Regions from separate parts of the Verrucosispora sp. SN26_14.1 genome, predicted to be linked through region 2. Evidence: riboswitches for the same ligand, from Rfam matches in the RefSeq annotation. Region 2 holds a riboswitch; each other region holds the start of a gene.

Region 1 (7,491 bases), on a different contig from region 2:
TGCGGGCCAGGGCGCGCTCGGACACGGCGACGTCCTCGGTGCGCGTGCGGGTTTCTCCGGTGTCGGTCATGACGTCCCTTCCCTGGTCACGGAGCCGGGCAGCAGGTGTCCGAGCAGAAGTTTGAGGATGAGCATCGGTGCCAGCCAGGCGAGTGCCGTCGGGACCGGTGACAGCGTGACCGCCGCGACGAGCAGCACGGTCGCGGCCGCGAACGCGAGTGGGCGTTTCAGCGTCGGTCCGGCGATGGCGATCGGTACGGCGGCGGCGAGGGTGCCGGCGTAGAGCACGATCGCGGTCGACCACGGGTACGCGGGCAGGACTAACGCGACGACGGGCAGGTGGACGTGGGCCGCCACGAAGACCAGTTGTCGTCGGACAGCGTCGGTGCCGGTATGGAACCGCCTCGACGCGGACACGGTGGCGTTCACGACGGCACCACCGAACAGGTCGAACCCGAGCACCGTCAGCAGGAGCACGATCGGCACCGGGTAGCCGGCAGCGGCGCCGACGGCCCCGGCGACGGTCGCGCCGATACCTGCGGTGAGGTAGCTGAGCCGACTTTCCGCCCGCGTGGCCCCGGGCGCGACGAGCAGGTCGTTGAGCCGCGAGACCGGACCGCGCGACGGAAGCGGGGGCGTTGTCGTGGGCATGGCTGCCGTTCGCTCGCAGGACGGGTGGTGAACTATCGCTCAGCATAGTGAACGTTTATGCACCCGTCGAGTCGAGGGTCTGTCCGGAGGAGCCCGACTCGACGACGTCACTCAGCCGTCGGCCGGGACGGGCTCCTGGATCGCCGTGCCGGAGTAGAGCCGGTCGATGGTGCCCCACCAGCGCCGCAGGCCGTCGTGGCCCATCGGATCGGTGCCGAGCACGTCGGTGATGCGGTCGCGCAGCAGGATGATGGAGAGCTCGTGGGCCAGCAGCACGACCGCGAGCTGTGCCCGGTCCACGTCCGGGGCGACCGCGCCCGCGTCGGCCATCCGGTGCATGAGCGAGTCGGCGAACCCCTGCAGCATCCGATACGCCTCGACCGAGCGCGACGTGGTGCCGACGAGCAGGTGCGCGAGATACCGGGTGGCCGACGGGGAGGACAGCGCGTCGGCCGACGCGAGGAAGCGGTCGGGCGGGCCGGAACCGGCTGTCTCGGCGAGTGCCTCCAGCGCGTTGCCCAACACGCCCAGCACGTGCGCGTCCACGGCGGCGACCAGGCCCTCCCGCGACCCGTAGTGCTTGATGATGAGCGACTGCGAGACTCCCGCGCGCTCCGCCACCTGCTTGAGCGACGCGGCCGCCGGCCACTGTTCGCCGAAGAGTTCCAGGGCCGTGTCCCGAATGATCGCCTTGGCGGTGCGATCCTCGGGTGCATACATGTTCACCACAGTAGCAATCCCGGCGTTCGCTGCGAACGGGCCGGCAGTGCCACCGGCGTCAGGTCAGTGCCCCGGCCATCCGCCGCACTCCTTCGGCGACCAGTTCGGGGGTGGTGCCGAGGTTGAATCGCGCGTGTCCCGCTCCCCCGGTGCCGAAGACGGGGCCGGGACTGAGCGCCACCCGGCCGCGTTCGAGGAAAGTCGCGGCGGGGTCGTCACCGAGACCGAGGGCGCGGCAGTCGAGCCAGGCCAGATAGGTGCCCTCGCCAGGGCGGTATCGGACCGCGGGAAGGTGTTCGGCGAGTAGCCGGGCGAGGAGACGACGGTTCTCGTCGAGATCGGCCAGGAGGGCGTCGAGCCAATCGCCGCCGTCCCGCAGGGCGGCGACGTGGGCCAGCACTCCGACATGGCTGGGGCTCTCGTTGACCCAGGCGGGGATGCGGGCGAGATCGTCGACCGCGGCGGGTCCGGCGACGGCGACGGCGGCCTTGAGACCGGCGAGGTTCCACGCCTTGGACGCGGAGATCACCGAGAAGCCGTTCTCGGCGCCCGGCACGCTCAGGTACGGCGTGAACCTCGCCCCGGCCAGCACCAGCGGCGCGTGGATCTCGTCGACCACCACACGCACACCATGTCGGTCCGCCAGTGCGGCGACCTCGGCGAGTTCGTCGGCGGTGTGCACGCTGCCGGTCGGGTTGTGCGGGCTGCACAGCAGGTACGCGGGCCGGGAGCCACGACGTGCCGCGCGCCGGAACGCGTCGTCCAGGACCGTCATGTCGATCCGGCCGTCCGCGCCGAGCGGGGCCTCTTCGATGGGGCGACCGGTACGCCCCACCACCTGGTAGAACGGCGCGTAGACCGGGCAGTTGACCACGACAGCGTCCGTCCGGCCGCAGATCACGTCGAGGACCTCGACGATGCCGCTCATCACGTCCGGGACCATCGTGGTGCGGTCCACGGCGATGCCGTCGAAGTCCCAGCGGTCGCGGGCGAAGTTGGCGAGCGCCTCGGCGTAGGCGGTGCCGGCGGGGTAGCCCGTGTCACCACGTCGGACGGCCTCGATGATCGCGTCGACGACCGGCCCGGCCAGCGGCGCGTCCAGCTCCGCCACGAACATCGGCAGCACGTCGCCCGGGTGGGCGCGCCACTTCTCGCTCGTCCGCTTCCGGAGCTGATCGAGGGTGAGCTGCCGCAGGGGCGTGGTCTCGGAGGTCACGACACCGAGACTAGTGACTCGATCTTCCGGCAGCGCCGACGGACGACGGTGTCCGGTAGGGTGCTCGGCGGCACGAACTGTTGCGAGGTGCCCCGCCGGTGGTGGGGAGAATCGGGAAGCCGGTGAGAGTCCGGCACGGGCCCGCCGCGGTGACCGGGGAGCTGCCGCCCACGCGCGTCACGCGCAGCCACTGGCCCGGCTCGGGCCGGGAAGGCGGGCGGTGAGGTGACGATCCGGAAGTCCGAAGACCGGCCTCGCGCCTGGTTGCCCTGCCGTGAGGGCAGGGCCTGGAGCGCAGCGGGAGCCTGCCCATGTTCGACGATGTGTACGAGGTCATCCACGCCCGCCGGGACGTACGGGGCGAGTTCACCGGCGCGCCGATCCCGGCCGAGGTCCTCGATCGGGTGCTGGCCGCCGCGCATGCCGCGCCCAGCGTCGGCCTGTCGCAGCCGTGGGACTTCATCCTGGTCCGCGATCCTGGGTTGCGGGCGGAGTTCCACCGCCACGTGCAGCAGGAACGGGACGTCTTCGCCGCCGGTCTGCACGGGGAGGAGGCGCGCCGGTTCAGCCGGATCAAGATCGACGGGGTGTTGGAGTCGACGCTCTCCGTCGTGGTGACGTACGACCCGGACCGGGGGTCCCCGACGGTGCTGGGTCGGCACGCCATCGCCGACGCCGGCCTGTACTCGGTGTGCCTGGCGATCCAGAATCTGTGGCTGGCGGCCACGGCCGAGCGGCTCGGCGTGGGGTGGGTCTCGTTCTACCGGGAGCCGTTCGTGCGGGACCTGCTGCGGATCCCGGCGGGTGTCCGCCCGGTGGCCTGGCTGTGCCTGGGTCCGGTCACCCACCTGGAGCAGGTGCCGGACCTGGAGCGACACGGCTGGCGGCAGCGCCGTCCCTGGCAGGCAGCGGTGCACCGGGACCGGTGGGAGCCGTCGGACCACTGACCCCGGGTACGCGTCAGCCGGGGGCGAGGAGGCAGAACTCGTTGCCTTCCGGGTCGGCCATGACCGTCCACGGGAGATCGTCGCGGCCCACGTCCACGGTGGTGGCGCCCAGGGCCCGCAGCCTGTCCACCTCGACCTGCGGGTCGTCACCGGGATACGGGCGGACGTCGAGGTGGACCCGGTTCCAGCCGGTCTTCGCGTCGGGCGTGCGGAGGAAGTGCAGGTACGGGCCCACGTCGGCGGCGGAGCGCAGGACCGCTGCGCGGTCGGTGATGTCGTGCAGACGCCAGTCCGTGGCGGTGCTCCAGAAGTCGGCCATGGCGCGCGGGTCCGCGCAGTCGACCACGACGGCGGCGACCGGTCCGACGTCCTGGAGCGTCGGCCGGGGTTCCAGGACGCAGAACTCGTTGCCCTCCGGGTCGGCCATCACCGTCCACGGGACGTCGCCCTGACCCACGTCGGCGGGGGTGGCGCCGAGTTCCTTCAGACGCGCGACCGTCGCGGCGTGATGGTCCGCCGAGGTGGTGGCGAGGTCGAGGTGTACCCGGTTCTTCGCCGTCTTGGGTTCTGCGGAGACGACGAGGTCGACGAAGACGGCGACCGGGTCGGGATAGTCGACACCCTCGGGTTCGAGGTTGGTGACGCCTGGCTCCTCGCTGGAGATCCCCCAACCGAGCGCCGCCGCCCAGAAACCGCCCAGCGCGGAGTCGTCCCGGGCCTTCATGTTGATCTGCACGAGTCGCGTTGCCATCCGGCGATGCTAGCGGCATCGCGAAACGAATTCGATTTACTTGATGCCAGTCGATACACCTCCGTGAAGTTTCGGAATTCACGCCCGACTTGTCCGTATTAGAGCTTTATCGTGTCCCTGCGTGACAGCACGCCAACGGGGATGCACGAGGAGGACAAGTTGACTGGACCGACAGGGATGACGACGGGCGAGTCGAGCAGTCGAGGAGGTCGTCGCAAGCTCAAGGCGATCCTGGCCGGCGGGCTCGCGCTCGGCCTCGGCGCCACGATCACCCTCGCCGCCTGGAACGACTCCGAGTACGCCTCGGGCACGTTCACCGCCGGTAGCTTCAGCATGGAGGGCAGCACGGACGGCACCACCTACGCCGAGCACCCGACCGCCGGCACGGCGGCGGCGTTGGCGTTCAGCACGGGCTTCGACAACATGAGCCCGGACGACGTGGTCGCCGCACCGTTCGCGGTGCGCCTGACCGCGGCCACGACGTACGACGCGACCGTCACGGTGGCCTCGGCCACCCCCGCACCGCCCACCTTCGTCGGGCTCACCTACGGCATCGCGACCGTCCCGACGTTCGGCGACTGCAGCCCGGAACCCACGACTCCGACGTGGATCGTGGCCGAGGGCACCGCACTCGACTCGGTGACCGGTGCGGTGTCGTTCAACCTGACCCAGGGCACTCCGCCCACGACACCCGGCGCTCCGGTGTTCCTGTGCTTCGTCGTCACGGCGGACGACGGTCTGGTGCAGGGCACGTCGGTCACGGAGACCTGGCAGCTCCTCGCCGAATCCGTGTAGGTGGTGGCCGTGGTCAACCGTCGCACGCCGGCCGGGACACCACGGCTCCGCCGGACCCGTGCCGTACTCGCCGGTGCCCTGGTCATCGGCCTGGGCACGACGTCCACGCTCGCCGCGTGGACGGACGGCGAGTACGGCACCGGGTCGTTCGCGGCCAGTGTCTTCGGCACCGAGTCGCAGACCGCGTCGAGTACCTGGGCCAGCCACACCCCGGCGGTGAACGCCGCGACGCTGGCGTTCACCGCGACGGCGATGTCCCCCTCGGTCTCGTTCTACGCCTACCTCGACATCCGGACGACAGCCACGACGAACGTCGGCGGCACGGTGGCGCTGACCGGTTCGTCCAACAACGCCGGTGCCCTGCTGCCGGTACTGGAGTACCGCGTGGTGCGGACCGCCACCACCAGCACCACCTGCGCGGCCGCCGCCTTCACCGGTACGCCGACATGGATCGTCGGGCCCAGCTACCTGGGCATCACCTCGGTTCCCGGGTCGCCGGTGTCGTCGGCCATCACGGCGCCGGCCGGCGCGACGCCACAGTTGCGGTTCTGCTTCGAGGCACGTGTGCAGTCCGGAGCCGGCAACGCGTACCAGGGCACCACCGGTGCGGTCACCTGGGAATTCACTGCCACGTCTACGTAAAGGACCGGTCGGATGGTGGGACCAGCGCGTCAGCGGCGTCGACTCCTCGCGAGGGTCGGCGATCTGGCGCTGACCCTGCTCGCCGTCGGCGGGACGGTGTGCGTCGTCCTCGTCCCGCTGGCGTTCTTCTTCGACATCTCGCTCATCCTGTTCAAGACCGGGTCGATGAGCCCGAGCATCCCCGCCGGATCACTGGCGGTGGTGCGGGAGATCCCCGCGTCCGAGGTCGTCGTGGGAGACGTCGTGACCGTCGACCGTTCGCCGCTGGCACCGATCACCCACCGGGTGGTCGAGATCGCCGACGGGGGTGGGTCCACGCGCCTGCTCACCCTGCGCGGGGACGCGAACGACTCCAACGACACCGCTCCGTACGCGGTGACCCACGTACGGCTGGTCGAGTGGTCGGCGCCCCGGCTCGGGTACGCGGTCCGCACCGTATCGAACGTGTACGCGATGAGCGCGATCACGATCAGCACCGCCGCGATCGTGACCTGGGCCTTCTGGCCGCGCAGCGAGCCCCGGCCACCGGCTCGCCATCGGCGGACGGGGCCGGACGGGGCGACACCGGATCGAGAGACGGACGCGCACCCGAGTTCGACCCTGCGATGCCTCCTTCTGGCCGTGGCGGTGCTGCCCGGTGTCACCGCTGCGGTGCTCGCGGCACCGAGCCCGGCCCGCGCCGACCCGACCGAGGAGGTCATCCGGAGCCGGTACCTCACCCTGGTCTCGATCGGCGACGAGGCGCGGATGACCACCATGTCGCCGGAGGAACCCGTGCCCTGGCAGGTGGGTGTCTCGGCACACGCGCCGCAGCCGGGCACGGTGACCATCTCGCTGTCGGCCTCCGGCCCGCTCGCCGCCAGGCCGGACGGACTCCAGGTGACCGCCGCCGTCTGCCCGCAGCGGTGGGTGAAGGGCGGCTGCCCCACCGGCCAGGAGAAACAGGTCCTCGCGGACGGTCCGGCCACCAGGTTGACCACGGCACCGATCACCATCGACTCGATGCGCGCCGATCAGCAACGGTGGGTCCTCGTCACCGCGAGCCTGCTCGCCGGCGCGACGGCCGCCGGGTCGGCGGACCTCGTCGTCACCGCGACCGGGTTCGGCGACCGGGCCTCGGCCGGCGGCACGGTCGGCCCGCTTCCGCGCACCGGACCCGACCTGCGGACACCGTTGGCCGTCGGGGCCGGTGCGCTGCTCGCCGGCCTCCTGCTCGTGCTCGCCGTACGCCGACGCCGCATCCGGGTGGGGCGGCCGTGAGGCGTCCGGGCAAGCCGGCTCGACCAGCCACCGCACAGGTCGGGCGCCGGTGGCTCGCGGGTACGGCCGCCCTGGTGCTCGCCTTCACCGTCGGGGTGCTCGCGCCGCCACGATCGACGATGGCGGCGTGGACCGGCACCGAGTACGGCCAGGGGACCCTCCAGGCCGGCACCGTCAGTCCACCGACCAACCTGCAGTGCAGCGCGGGTACGCTCACCCCGCCGACCTTCACCTGGACACTGCCCGTCGGGGGCCTGACCCGCAGCGGCTTCACGTGGTCGCTGTCCGGCAGCTTCACCGGCGGCGGGACACTCGGTCCCACGGCCACCAGCGTCACCGTCCCCGGCGGGCTGCTCTCCATCGGCACCGGCACCTTCCGACTGGTCGCGAACGGACCCGGCGGTTGGACGTCGACGCAGGTCACCGGCTCGCTCGGCATGCTGACCGCGGTGCTCTACACCTGCAGCGTGCCGTAGGCCCTGTAGCAGGGCGACGGCGGCGGGCTCAGG
Region 2 (7,491 bases):
CGACCAGATCGACCGGCTGGTGGAGTGTGCGATCCCGCGCTACCGGCCGAACGTGGTGCTGCTGCACATCGGCACCAACGACATGTCGCGCAACTTCGAGGTGGCCGGCGCTCCGGCTCGGCTGGACGCCCTGATCGGCAAGATCGTCACGCTGGCCCCGGAGACCACGCTGCTGGTGGCGCAGCTCGTGCCGGCGTACAACGCGGGCACCAACAACCAGGTGCAGGCGTACAACCGGGCTATCCCCGGCATCGTCGCCAAGCACGCAGCCGCCGGCAAGCGGGTCCGAGTGGTCGACATGAGCGCCGTGACCCGGGACGACCTGACCGACTCGGTCCACCCGAACGCCGACGGCTACCGCAAGATGGCCGACGCGTTTCTCGGCGCCGTCCGGGCCGCCCGCGCCGCCGGCACCATCGTCGACCCGGTCGGTGGGAGAGCCGACGCGTGCGCTGGTGAGGTCGGCAAGGCGCCCGACTCGATCTCAGACGGCAGCACCGCGTCCGGTACCGGGTGGCGCTGGGAGGGCATCGTCGCCCCGGGCGTCGGCGCACCCCGCAACCGGGTGCAGTTCGCGGACGTCGACGGCGACGGCCTGGACGACTACCTGGTGCTCGACGATCAGGCCAGGGTCAAGGCGTGGACCAACGCGCACACCCTCGGTGGCGGGTACGGCTGGAAGTATCGCGGGACGGTCGCGACCGGGGTGGGGGCGGTTCCGGAGAACGTCAGGTTCGCCGACGTCGACGGGGACGCACTCGACGACTACCTCGTGGTGGACGGCACCGGCCGGGTGTCGGCGTGGATCAACCAGTTCACCCCGGCGGGCGGGTTCGGCTGGTCGTACGCCGGGGTGATCGCCACCGGCGTCGGCGCCACCCGCGACCAGGTGCGGTTCGCCGACATGACCGGCGACGGCAAGGACGACTACCTGGTCGTCGACGATCAGGGCCGGGTCACCGCGTACGCCAACGCGTACTCGACCGCCGGCGCGTACGGGTGGTCTTCGATGGGGCAGGTGGCCAGCGGCGTGAACGCGACCCGGGACCGGGTCCGGTTCGCCGACGTCAACGGCGACGCCCGGGACGACTACCTGGTCGTGCACGACGAGGGGCACGTCAACGTCTGGTTGAACACGCTTCCCGCCCTGACCGTCCAGGCACCGGGAACCCGACCCCCGAGCATCGTGTGGCAGAACCACGGCCGCACCCTGACCGCCGCCGGCGTGAACCGCGACCAGGTCAGGTTCGCCGACATCAACGGCGACGGCAAGGACGACTACCTGTTGGTCGACTCCGCCGGCCGGGCCGCCGCCGCGCTCAACGACAGGTACGGCCGCCCGGACGTGTGGGACTGGCAGGGCGTCATCGGCCGCAACCCGGACCCCACGACCCGCAGCGGCATGGTCGACCTGACCGGCGACGGCCGAGCGGACTGGGTGGCGATCCGCGCGGACGGCAGCGTCGCCGCCTGGGTCAACCGGGTAGGCCAGGGCGGCGGTTACGGCTGGGACTACGCCGGAGCGATCACCACCGGCACCACTCCGGGCCGGGACCGGGTCCGGTTCGCCGACGTGGACGGCGACGGCAAGGACGACTACCTCGTCCTCGACGACAACGGCGCGACCCGGGCATGGCTCAACAGGTACACGCCCGACGGCGGCTTCGGTTGGAACTACGTCGGTGTCATCGCCCCGGGTGTCCAGGCACCCAAGGAACAGGTGCGGTTCGCCGACATGGACGGTGATCGCAAGGACGACTACCTCGTCCTCGGCGACGACGGCGGAGTGAGGGCCTGGCTCAACAGGCGTACCGCATCCGGGTGGGGCTGGGACTACGCCGGGTCGATCGCGCCGGGCCCGCACCCGGTGCGCGACGAGATCCACCTGACGGACCTCAACGGAGACTTCCGGGCCGACTACCTGCTGGTCGACGCCGCCGGACGCGCCTGGGCCTGGCTCAACGCGTACGGCAACAACCGCTTCACCTGGCGTTTCGACGGACTGGTCGCCTCCGGGGTCGGGGCGAGCGGCTCGCAGGTCAGGTTCGCCGACCTGAACGGCGACCGTCGGGCCGACTACCTGGTGGAGAGCCCGGACGGCCGGATCAAGGCGTGGACCTTCCACGGGTACGTGGTGAACGAGCCGGCGTCGCAGACGCCGATGCCCGGCGCACCGACCGCCCCAGACGTCGACATCACCTTCGATCCGTGTCTGCTGGAGGTGGCCAACCGGCTGCCCTGCTGACTCTCTCAACGAGCGCGACCGTCACCCGCCCCCGTCCGGCGGGTGACGGTCGCGCCACGACTGCGCCAACTCCACGCCGAGACGCTCGGCGGGGGCGAGGGTCGTCATGGGTACCGACGGCAGCCAAGACGACGTGCCCTCCGTCGGCGGGTCGTCCTCCGATTACGGGAGCAGGATGAGTTTGCCGCCGGGCCGCCCGGAGCAGCTGAGTTCGGCGGCCTCCTGGATGGCGTCGAGGGTGACGGTGCGGGCGATCGTGACGGTCAGGACGCCACTGCCGGCCAGCCGGGCTATCTCGTTCATCAGGTCGAAGCGCATGTCGATATACGTGATCCGGGTACCGAGTTCAGCCGCGACGGCGAAGTCCGAGATGGTCAGGACCCGGTCGGGGTTGCCGGTCAGGTCGATCAGGGCCGGCAGCGAACTACCGGACGGGCCGGTCTGGCCGGGGCGGTCGGCTCGGCCGGCGATCGGGGTGGTGGCGTCTCTCATATCAGCGAGGATCAAGCCACCCGTGATGCCTCACCGGCAGCCGACAAGGACTGGTCGGGGCGGTCAGCGGTAGGGTGTTGCGGGGCTCGCCAGCGGGGGAGCGATAGGCTGCATCCGGTTATGCCTTGAGGTTCGGAGGTGAGGTGCGCGGTGGGTACCGGCTACGAACCGATGAGCCTGGTGGTGTTGGCGACCCATCTGGCGGCTGCGGACAGCGATCGGATCCGTTGGAAGCTGGTGTGGGAGTTCCTGGAGGAGTATCGGTGGGAGCCAGCCGACGCCAAGGTAGGTCTGTTGCAGGATGAGCCCGGGCCCACCGGGGACGTGCGGTGGGATGCGCTGTTGGCAGCGCTCGCGGAGCATCTGCTCGCGCAGGCGGATCTTGCTCCGCCGGCGTGGGTCGAGACTCGGGTGCTGCGTCGGGCCTGGTTCCCGGCCGAGCTGGCCATCCACCGCGCTGATGCTCTGGCTTGGGCTCCGGCGGCGTTTCGGAAACATGGTGTGTATGTGTCGGTGCATGATTTGGCGGCGGCGTGAGCGGGTCGGACGGCGTCCTGATGGGGCGCGCGGAACTTGAGCGTGCGTTCACCCGCCTGGGCGAGCGGCTCGTCCGCCGTGGCGTCGTGGCTGACATCTTCGTGGTGGGTGGTGCCGCGATGGCGCTGGCCTATGACGCGAAGCGGGTGACCCGAGATGTCGATGCGATGTTCGTCCCACACGGCGTGGTTCTCGACGAGGCCCGTGCGGTGGCCGACGACCTGGGACTGCCGCCCTGGTGGCTCAATGAGCAAGCCAGTGTCTACGTCTCCGGCAAGACCGATCCGGGCCGACGGCGGGTCTTCGACCATCCCGGGCTGCGCGTCATGGCGGCTTCGCCGGAGCACATCTTCGCGATGAAAGCACTCGCGGCGCGGGCCCGCGACGTGGACGATCTCCGTACCTTGGCGGCGCTGGCCGGCGTCGAGTCGGTGGACGACGCCGTACGCCTGTGCAGTGACTTCTACCCAGACGAGGTGATTTCACCACGGGCAATGGGAGTCATCCGCGAACTCTTCGAATGAGCCTGCGCAGCGGTCCCAGCACTCGCCGCACGCCTCGGAACCAGTTCTCTTGGAGTTGCACCAGGCGTGAGCCGGACTCTTCGGCGCTGCCCGATCACTGCCGCTACTCGGCCTGACCTACCCCATGACTGACTTCAGTCACGCCTGGCGAACCGTCCAGATCCACGTCACCCAGGCACTGGACATCATCCGGCAGGACCTCCAGATGGCGATGCCGCCATCGGTAAACCCCCGACCGCCATCGCCGAGAGGTGGCCGACGTCGCAAGCCATGAGCACATCGACCAGCCCAAGCATCCCTTCGCCGCGATATCGGTCGATGACGTGACGCCCGTCCGCCAGCGTGACGGACCCGGCCAGCCGCCTCACGGCGGCGACAGCGGCTCCCTCGGTCGGATTCGTGGGCCGGTCTGTTCGGTGACGAGCAGGACCTGCTCAGCCTCGACCTGACGAATCCAGGCGCGCTTGGAAGCGCGGAGCCGAGCCCACCGGGGTGGGCATGTTGAGCGGCACCGCGGGCACTCCCGCGATCACCGTGCAGGTTGCCGACGACCTCGGCGGATATCCCCACCGATTATGTGAACACGCGCAACGCCTGCCCGACCGGATCAGAGGTACGTCGTGGCAAGCCTGGTGGGCGGCAGGTACTACCGATGTGCTGGAGAGCGGACACCCACCGCTGAGTGATCCATCCGATTCCGACCGTCGTTGCAACAGATCCTCCCGGCGGGCTGGCGGGTGCAGGCCATCCTCGCGCTGCACTACATCGAAGCCAACCCCTACGCAGAATGAAAATGGCTGTCCCGTACGTCGGACACCCTGGCCCGGATGGTGCCCTCGGGCCCGTACGATGGCCGGTGGTGCTGGTTCGTCCCGTCCGTACGGGCGGGACGTCGTAAGAGGGAACCCGGTGGGAGACCGGGACTGCCCCGCAGCGGTGAGTGGGAACGACCGCCGTCATTTGAGCACTGGGCCGTGAGGTCTGGGAAGCGACGGCCAGTAGGCGACCTTGTGTCATGCCCGCGAGTCCGAAGACCTGCCAGCGCTGCGTACACCGCCGGTGTGCGCCGCCGGCGGCCTCTCGGGAGGGCCTGGGCGGAAAGCCGGTACCCGAGGTGTACCCGTTTTCCCTCCCGTGTCCGCCGGGCACTTCGAGGGAAGGACCCCCTTGGTGAGTACCGCATTCGGTCAGAGCACCGTGCTCGGCTACCCACGCATCGGCGCCAATCGTGAGCTGAAGAAGGCTGTCGAGGCGTACTGGAACGGCAGCATCGACGCCGACGGCTTGGAGAGCACCGCCGTTGGGCTGCGCGCCGAGGTCTGGCGCACGCTGCGCGACGCCCGTCTCGACGCGATCCCGTCGAACGTCTTCTCCTACTACGACCACGTTCTCGACACGGCCTTCGCCGTCGGCGCGATCCCGACCCGGTTCACCCGGCTCGGCCTCTCCACGCTCAACACCTACTTCGCCATGGCCCGCGGCGTGGACGCCGAGCCGGCACTGGAGTTGACGAAGTGGTTCGACACCAACTACCACTACCTGGTGCCGGAGATCGACTCCGACACCGTGTTCACGGCCGATCCGGCCAAGGCGCTCAGGGAGTACGCCGAGGCCGCTGAGCTGGGCATCACCACCCGGCCGGTGCTCGTCGGTCCGGCCACGTTCCTGCTGCTGGCCAAGGGCGACGATCCGTTCGCCCGCCTCGACGACCTGGTCGAGACGTACGCGCGGATCCTCACCGCGCTGGCTGAGGCGGGCGTGGCCTGGGTGCAGCTGGACGAGCCCGCGTACGTCGCCGACCGCACCCCGAGCGAGATCGACGCACTGCGCCGCGCCTACACCCGACTCGGCGAACTGGCTGCTCGGCCGCGGATCTTCGTCGCGACCTACTTCGGTGAACTCGGCGACGCGCTGCCGGCGCTGCTGGGCACTCCGGTCGAAGCCATCGGTCTGGACCTGGTGGCCGGGCCGGGTAACCTGCATCGGCTCGCCGCCGCCGGCCCGCTGGGTGGCAAGACGATCGTCGCCGGCCTGGTCGACGGCCGCAACATCTGGCGTACCGACCTGCGGGCCGCCGTCACGGCCGGCGCGACGGTCGCCGGCCTCGCCGATCACGTGGCGGTGTCCACCTCCTGCTCGCTGCTGCACGTCCCGGTCGACCTGTCCGCCGAGACCCGCCTCGACTCCCGGCTGGCCGAGCGGCTCGCGTTCGCCCGGCAGAAGGTCGACGAGGTCGTCGTGCTCGGCCGTGCGCTGCGCGACGGCACCACGTCGCTGCCCGCCCCGGTGTCGCCCAGCCCGGCGCAGTGGCGTCACGACGATGTCCGTGGCCGCCTGACCGCTCTGCGGCCCACCGACCGGCAGCGCGGCGACTACGCCACGCGGGCCGCCCGCCAGCAGGAACGGCTCGGGCTGCCGGAGTTGCCGACCACCACCATCGGGTCGTTCCCGCAGACCGGTGAGCTACGCAAGGCCCGTGCCGCGCACCGGGCCGGCAGGCTCGACGACGCTGGCTACGCGTCGCGCATGCGCGCCGAGGTGGAGCATGTCATCCGCCTACAGGAACAGTGGGGCCTGGACGTGCTCGTGCACGGTGAACCGGAACGCAACGACATGGTGCAGTACTTCGGCGAGCAACTCGACGGTTTCGCGGCCACCGAGCACGGCTGGGTCCAGTCGTACGGCTCCCGCTGCGTCCGCCCGCCGATCATCTACGGCGACGTGGCGCGTCGGGCGCCGATGACGGTGGAGTGGTCCACCTACGCGCAGTCCCTGACCAGCAAGCCGGTCAAGGGGATGCTCACCGGTCCGGTCACCATTCTGGCCTGGTCGTTCGTCCGCAGCGACCAGCCGCTGGCGGACACCGCCGACCAGGTCGCGCTCGCGCTGCGCGACGAGTGCCGTGACCTGGAGTCCGCCGGGATCCGCGTCATCCAGGTCGACGAGCCGGCGTTGCGGGAGACCCTGCCGTTGCGCAAGAGCGACCAGAAGGCGTACCTGGACTGGGCTGTCGGCGCGTTCCGGTTGGCCACCAGTGGTGTCGCCGACGACACCCAGATCCACACCCATCTGTGCTACTCGGAGTTCGGTGAGGTGATCACCGCCATCGACGCCCTCGACGCCGACGTCACCAGCATCGAGGCGTCCCGGTCGAAGATGGAGGTCCTCGACGATCTGGCCGCGATCGGCTACGGCCGGGGTGTCGGACCCGGGGTGTGGGACATCCACTCGCCCCGTGTGCCGTCGCGTGACGAGGTGGTCGAGGCGCTGCGTCGGGCCGTCGCGGCCGTGCCGGCGCGGCGGTTGTGGGTGAACCCGGACTGCGGGTTGAAGACCCGCGCCTACCCCGAGGTCGAGGCGTCCCTGCGGCATCTGGTCGCGGCCGCCGCTGAGGTCCGCGGCAACTGACTTCGCTACGCCGGGCGGTCCCGTCGCGGATCGCCCGGCTCGACCCGGGAGTGGATATTGAACGTCGAATCGACTGCTTTCCGTGCCGCGATCGAGATGGTCCGCGCGGTGGAGCCGCGTATCGCCGATGCGATCGCCAAGGAGCTGCACGATCAGCGGGAGTCGCTGAAGTTGATCGCCAGCGAGAACTACGCCTCACCGGCGGTGCTGCTGGCGATGGGTAACTGGTTGTCCGACAAGTACGCGGAGGGCACGATCGGCCGCCGCTTCTACGCCGGCTGCCAG
Region 3 (5,180 bases), on a different contig from region 2:
GGGCGGTGCAGCCGACCACCGCGGTCATCGTGGCCGGCAGCCCGGCGGTCGCGGCGGCCACCGCCTCCAGGTCGGACGCGTGGAACGTCCGGCCGTTGACGAAGATCACGTCCTTCGCGCGGCCGGTCACACAGAGCCGGCCGGCGCGCTGGAAGCCCAGGTCACCGGTGCGCAGCCAGCCGTCCACGAAGGTCTCCCGGCTGGCCTGCGGATCCCGGTGGTAGCCGCGCGCCACGTTCGGGCCGCGTACCTCGACCAGGCCCACCCGCTCCTCGGGCAGCGGACGGTGTAGTTCGTCGACGACGCGTACCTCGCAGCCGGGCACGGGGTGTCCCAGGTCCATCAGCTCCACCGCGTGCGTACCCGGCGCGGTGCTCACCGCCCGGCCCTGGCTCAGCGCGGCACGGTCCAGCACCAGCGGCGCGGCGACCTCCCCGGGCGGCGGGAAGGTCACCGCGAGGGTCGCCTCCGCCAGGCCGTACACCGGTCGCAGGGCGGCCGGGGCGAGCCCGGTCGGGCGGACGTGCGTCAGGAAGGCCCGCCACACCGTGGGGGAGATGGGCTCCGCGCCCACCACCACGCACCGGACGCGGCTCAGGTCGAGCGTGGCGAGAAGATCCGTCGGGACCCGGCGGACCGCCAGCGCCAGCGCGAAGTTCGCCGCCGAGAGCAGGGTCGCGCGATGCCGGTGGGCGGCGGTGAACCACAGTGCCGGGCGCTTGGCGAACGCCATCGGAGGTACGCGGACCTGCGTGCACCCGATGGCCAGCGGGGTCAGGTGGGTGCCGATCAACCCCATGTCGTGGAAGTACGGCATCCAGGTGACCAGCACGTCGTCCGGTCCGGCGCCGCTGGCCAGCCGGGACTGCTCCACATTGGCCAGCACGTTGGCGTGGGTCAGCTCCACCCCGCGCGGCGTGCCGGTGCTGCCGGAGGAGAACTGGAGGAACGCCACGTCGTCGGGGTCGGCGGCGAACGACTCCTCCAGCGGGGGGCTGGTACGCAGGTCGGCCAGCCGCAGCACCAGGCCCGCCAGCCCGTCGGCGACCGCCCCGGTGGCGTCGTCCACCACGGTCACCGCGTCGGCGAGCAGCTCGCGCACCGCCCGTACCCGGGCCGGTTCGGGCGGCAGCGGCACCGGGACCAGCCCGGCGGCGAGCGCCCCCCAGAACAGCGGCTGGAAGTCGTCGCCGGCGTCGGCGACCAGGATCACCGGGGTGCCGGGGATCACGCCGGCCGCCCGGTAGCCGCCCGCCACCCGCAGCGACTCGTCCCGCAACTGCCGCACGGTGACGGTGCGCTCGGTGCCGTCCTCGCGAACGTGCACGACCACCTGGTCGGGTGCGCGATCTGCGGCCTGGACGAGGACGTCGAGCAGTGTCCGTCGGTCGCCGGGTCCGGCCGCAGTCTGCACGCGACGATGCTAGTGGGCATGATCGAGTACCCGGCCGACGGTCGCCGGGATGCCCGTCATCTGACACGCGACACGCCCGGCACAGCATCTGGTGTTGCCATCTCCGCACCGCACCCATATATGGTGTGCCCCGTAGCTGGTTCGACCGCCGCTCCACGGCGGTCGAGGCAAGAGGGAACCCGGTGTGAATCCGGGACTGCCCCGCAGCGGTGAGTGGGAACGACCGCCGTCATCACGCACTGGACCCGCCAGGTCTGGGAAGCGACGGCCAGTAGGCGCGAGCATCAGGCCCACGAGTCCGAAGACCTGCCAGCGCGCCGCACGCGACGTGTGCGGCGGTCGAAGGCCGCGTGGGACGGCCGACGCCAGGAGCTGGTCGTCACGGCAGCAGTGCCGTCGGCAGACCGGCGGCGTCCTCCCGCGCGGACCCGACGATCTCGGGGACAGGCGTGAGGAGGGGAACATGACGGTGACCCAGGAGCAGGCGGGGCCGGAGCAACGCCGGCACGTCATGCAGGTCCGCAAGCGGAACGGCGACACCGAGCCGGTGGACGTCAACAAGATCGTCAAGGCGGTCGAGCGGTGGGTCGCCGACCTGGACGAGATCGACCCGCTGCGGGTGGCGACGAAGACCATCAGCGGGCTGTACGACGGCGCGACCACGGCCGAGATGGACAAGCTCTCCATCCAGACCGCGGCCGAACTGATCGGTGAGGAGCCGCAGTACTCGAAGCTGGCGGCCCGACTGCTGGCCGCGTACGTGGACAAGGAGGTCCGCGGACAGCAGGTGGCCAGCTTCAGCCAGTCCATCCGGTACGCACACGGCCTGGGCCTGATCGGCGACGACACCGCCGCGTTCGTGGCCCGCAACGCCCGCAAGCTGGACGACGCCGTCGACCCGGCGGGGGACCTGCGCTTCGAGTACTTCGGCCTGCGCACCGTCGCCGACCGGTACCTGCTGCGGCACCCGCAGACCCGGCTCGTGGTGGAGACGCCGCAGTACTGGCTGCTGCGGGTCGCCTGCGGCCTGTCCCAGACGCCCGGCGAGGCGATCGGCTTCTACCGGCTGATGTCCAGCCTGGCCTACCTGCCCAGCTCGCCGACGCTGTTCAACTCCGGCACCCGGCACACGCAGATGTCCTCGTGCTTCCTGGTCGACTCGCCGCGCGACGAGCTCGACTCCATCTACGAGCGCTACCACCAGGTCGCGAAGCTGTCCAAGTTCTCCGGTGGCATCGGCATCTCCTGGTCCCGGGTGCGCGGTCGGGGCGCCCTGATCCGGGGCACCAACGGCAGGTCGAACGGCATCGTGCCGTTCCTCAAGACACTGGACGCCGGGGTGGCCGCGGTCAACCAGGGCGGCCGTCGCAAGGGCGCGGCCTGCGTCTACCTCGAACCGTGGCACCCGGACGTGGAGGAGTTCCTCGAACTGCGGGACAACACCGGCGAGGAGTCCCGGCGTACGCACAACCTGAACCTCGCCAACTGGATTCCGGACGAGTTCATGCGCCGGGTCGAGGCGGACGGCGACTGGTCGCTGGTCGACCCGTCGGACGCCCCCGAGCTGCCCGACCTGTTCGGTGAGGCGTTCGACGAGGCGTACCGCGCGGCGGAGAAGAAGGCGGTCAAGACCGTCAAGGCCCGAGACCTGTACGGCCGGATGATGCGGACGCTCGCGCAGACCGGCAACGGGTGGATGACCTTCAAGGACGCCTCGAACCGGCTCTCCAACCAGACCGGTGCCCCGGGCAACACCATCCACCTGTCGAACCTCTGCACCGAGATCCTGGAGGTCAACGACGACGCCGAGACGGCGGTCTGCAACCTCGGGTCGGTCAACCTGGGCGCGCACGTCACCGCGGACGGGGTCGACTGGGAGCGGCTGCGCGCGACGGTGCGTACCGCCGTGGTGTTCCTGGACCGGGTGATCGACATCAACTACTACCCGGCCGAGCAGGCGGCGGCGTCGAACCCGCGCTGGCGCCCCGTCGGGCTCGGGCTGATGGGCCTCCAGGACGCGCTCTTCACGCTGCGCCTGCCGTTCGACTCCCCGGCCGCCCGGGAACTGTCGACCCGCGTGCAGGAGGAGATCTTCCTGACCGCGTTGGAGACCTCCGCCGGGCTCGCCGAGCGGTTCGGCCCGCATCCCGCGTACGCCGAGACCCGCGCCGCCCGGGGTGAGCTGCACCCGGACCTGTGGGGCGCCGAGGTCGGCCAGACCGAGCGGTGGGCCGCGCTGCGCGAGACGATCGGTCGGCACGGCCTGCGGAACTCGCTGCTGGTGGCGATCGCCCCGACCGCCACCATCGCCTCGATCGCCGGCTGCTACGAGTGCATCGAGCCGCAGGTGTCCAACCTGTTCAAGCGCGAGACGATGTCCGGCGAGTTCCTCCAGATCAACACCTATCTGGTCCGCGAACTGAAGGCGCGCGGGCTGTGGACGGCCCCGATCCGGGAGCAGATCAAGCGCGCCGAGGGTTCCGTGCAGGGCGTGGTCGAGCTGCCCGCCGACGTACGCGAGCTGTTCCGGACCGCGTGGGAGCTGCCGCAGCGGGCGCTGATCGACCTGGCGGCGGCCCGCGCCCCCTTCATCGACCAGTCGCAGTCGCTGAACCTGTTCCTGAGCGCGCCGACCATCGGCAAGCTCTCCTCGATGTACCTGTACGCCTGGAAGTCCGGGCTGAAGACCACCTACTACCTGCGGTCGCGTCCGGCGACCCGAATCCAGCAGGCCACTGTCGCCGTCACCCCGAGCGTCACGCCGGTCGTGGCGGTCAGCGACGACGAGGCGTTGGCCTGCTCCCTGGAGAACCCCGAGAGCTGCGAGGCATGCCAGTGACCACCGTCTCCGAGACCAGCACCAGCACCGGCGTGGGGGAGCGGCACCTGCTGCTCGACCCCGGCATGGACCTGACCCTGCGGCCGATGCGCTACCCGCAGTTCTTCGACCGCTTCAAGGACGCCATCAAGAACACCTGGACGGTGGAGGAGGTCGATCTGCACTCCGACCTCGCCGACCTGGCCAAACTCTCCCCGGCCGAGCAGCACCTGGTGTCCCGGCTCGTGGCGTTCTTCGCCACCGGCGACACCATCGTCGCCAACAACCTCGTGCTCAACCTCTATCAGCACGTCAACTCGCCGGAAGGCCGGCTGTACCTCTCCCGGCAGCTGTTCGAGGAAGCGGTGCACGTCCAGTTCTACCTGAACCTGCTGGACACCTACGTTCCGGACGAAAAGGAACGGTTCGAGGCGTTCGCGGCGGTGGAGAACATCCCGTCGATCGCCCGCAAGGCCGAGTTCTGCTTCAAGTGGATCGACTCCATCTTCGACCTGCGCGAGCTGCGGACCCGCGAGGACCGGCGGGCCTTCCTGCTGAACCTGATCTGCTTCGCCGCCTGCATCGAGGGCCTGTTCTTCTACGGCGCTTTCGCCTACGTCTACTTCCTGCGCTCCCGGGGGCTGCTGCACGGCCTCGCCTCGGGCACCAACTGGGTGTTCCGCGACGAGTCCATGCACATGGCCTTCGCCTTCGACGTGGTCGACACCGTCCGCGCCGAGGAGCCGGACCTGTTCGACGCCGAGCTGGAGCAGCAGGTCAAGGACATGCTGGCCGAGGCGGTCGAGTGCGAGGTGCAGTTCGCCGTCGACCTGCTGGAGCAGGGCGTCTCCGGCATGTCGCCGGCCGACATGCGGGAGTACCTCCAGCACGTGGCCGACCGGCGGCTGGCCGTCCTCGGCATCGCACCGATGTACGGCAGCGGCAACC

What was found. Region 2 has a riboswitch for cobalamin ahead of metE (5-methyltetrahydropteroyltriglutamate--homocysteine S-methyltransferase). Riboswitches for the same ligand answer to the same signal wherever they lie in the genome.
Region 1: another riboswitch for cobalamin. It lies ahead of bluB (5,6-dimethylbenzimidazole synthase); the one in region 2 lies ahead of metE (5-methyltetrahydropteroyltriglutamate--homocysteine S-methyltransferase).
Region 3: another riboswitch for cobalamin. It lies ahead of EYA84_RS24795 (ribonucleoside-diphosphate reductase subunit alpha); the one in region 2 lies ahead of metE (5-methyltetrahydropteroyltriglutamate--homocysteine S-methyltransferase).

What each region holds. Positions count from the first base shown of each region.
Region 1 covers NZ_SISL01000112.1:7,142-14,632, forward strand. Annotated here, with positions in the region: gene EYA84_RS13055 (hypothetical protein) at 1-70, opposite strand, end outside; gene EYA84_RS13060 (hypothetical protein) at 67-651, opposite strand; gene EYA84_RS13065 (TetR/AcrR family transcriptional regulator) at 763-1,371, opposite strand; gene EYA84_RS13070 (MalY/PatB family protein) at 1,430-2,587, opposite strand; cobalamin riboswitch at 2,656-2,859, shown strand; gene bluB (5,6-dimethylbenzimidazole synthase) at 2,899-3,534, shown strand; gene EYA84_RS13080 (VOC family protein) at 3,548-4,285, opposite strand; gene EYA84_RS13085 (SipW-dependent-type signal peptide-containing protein) at 4,445-5,080, shown strand; gene EYA84_RS13090 (hypothetical protein) at 5,090-5,722, shown strand; gene EYA84_RS13095 (signal peptidase I) at 5,735-6,982, shown strand; gene EYA84_RS13100 (hypothetical protein) at 6,979-7,458, shown strand; partial or broken gene EYA84_RS13105 (LysR family substrate-binding domain-containing protein) at 7,487-7,491, opposite strand, start outside.
Region 2 covers NZ_SISL01000004.1:9,594-17,084, reverse strand. Annotated here, with positions in the region: gene EYA84_RS00685 (FG-GAP-like repeat-containing protein) at 1-2,245, shown strand, start outside; gene EYA84_RS00680 (zinc-binding dehydrogenase) at 2,408-2,737, opposite strand; gene EYA84_RS00675 (hypothetical protein) at 2,888-3,274, shown strand; gene EYA84_RS00670 (DUF6036 family nucleotidyltransferase) at 3,271-3,798, shown strand; cobalamin riboswitch at 4,645-4,856, shown strand; gene metE (5-methyltetrahydropteroyltriglutamate--homocysteine S-methyltransferase) at 4,969-7,206, shown strand; gene EYA84_RS00660 (glycine hydroxymethyltransferase) at 7,264-7,491, shown strand, end outside.
Region 3 covers NZ_SISL01000376.1:25-5,204, forward strand. Annotated here, with positions in the region: partial or broken gene EYA84_RS24790 (AMP-binding protein) at 1-1,414, opposite strand, end outside; cobalamin riboswitch at 1,535-1,743, shown strand; gene EYA84_RS24795 (ribonucleoside-diphosphate reductase subunit alpha) at 1,878-4,253, shown strand; gene EYA84_RS24800 (ribonucleotide-diphosphate reductase subunit beta) at 4,250-5,180, shown strand, end outside.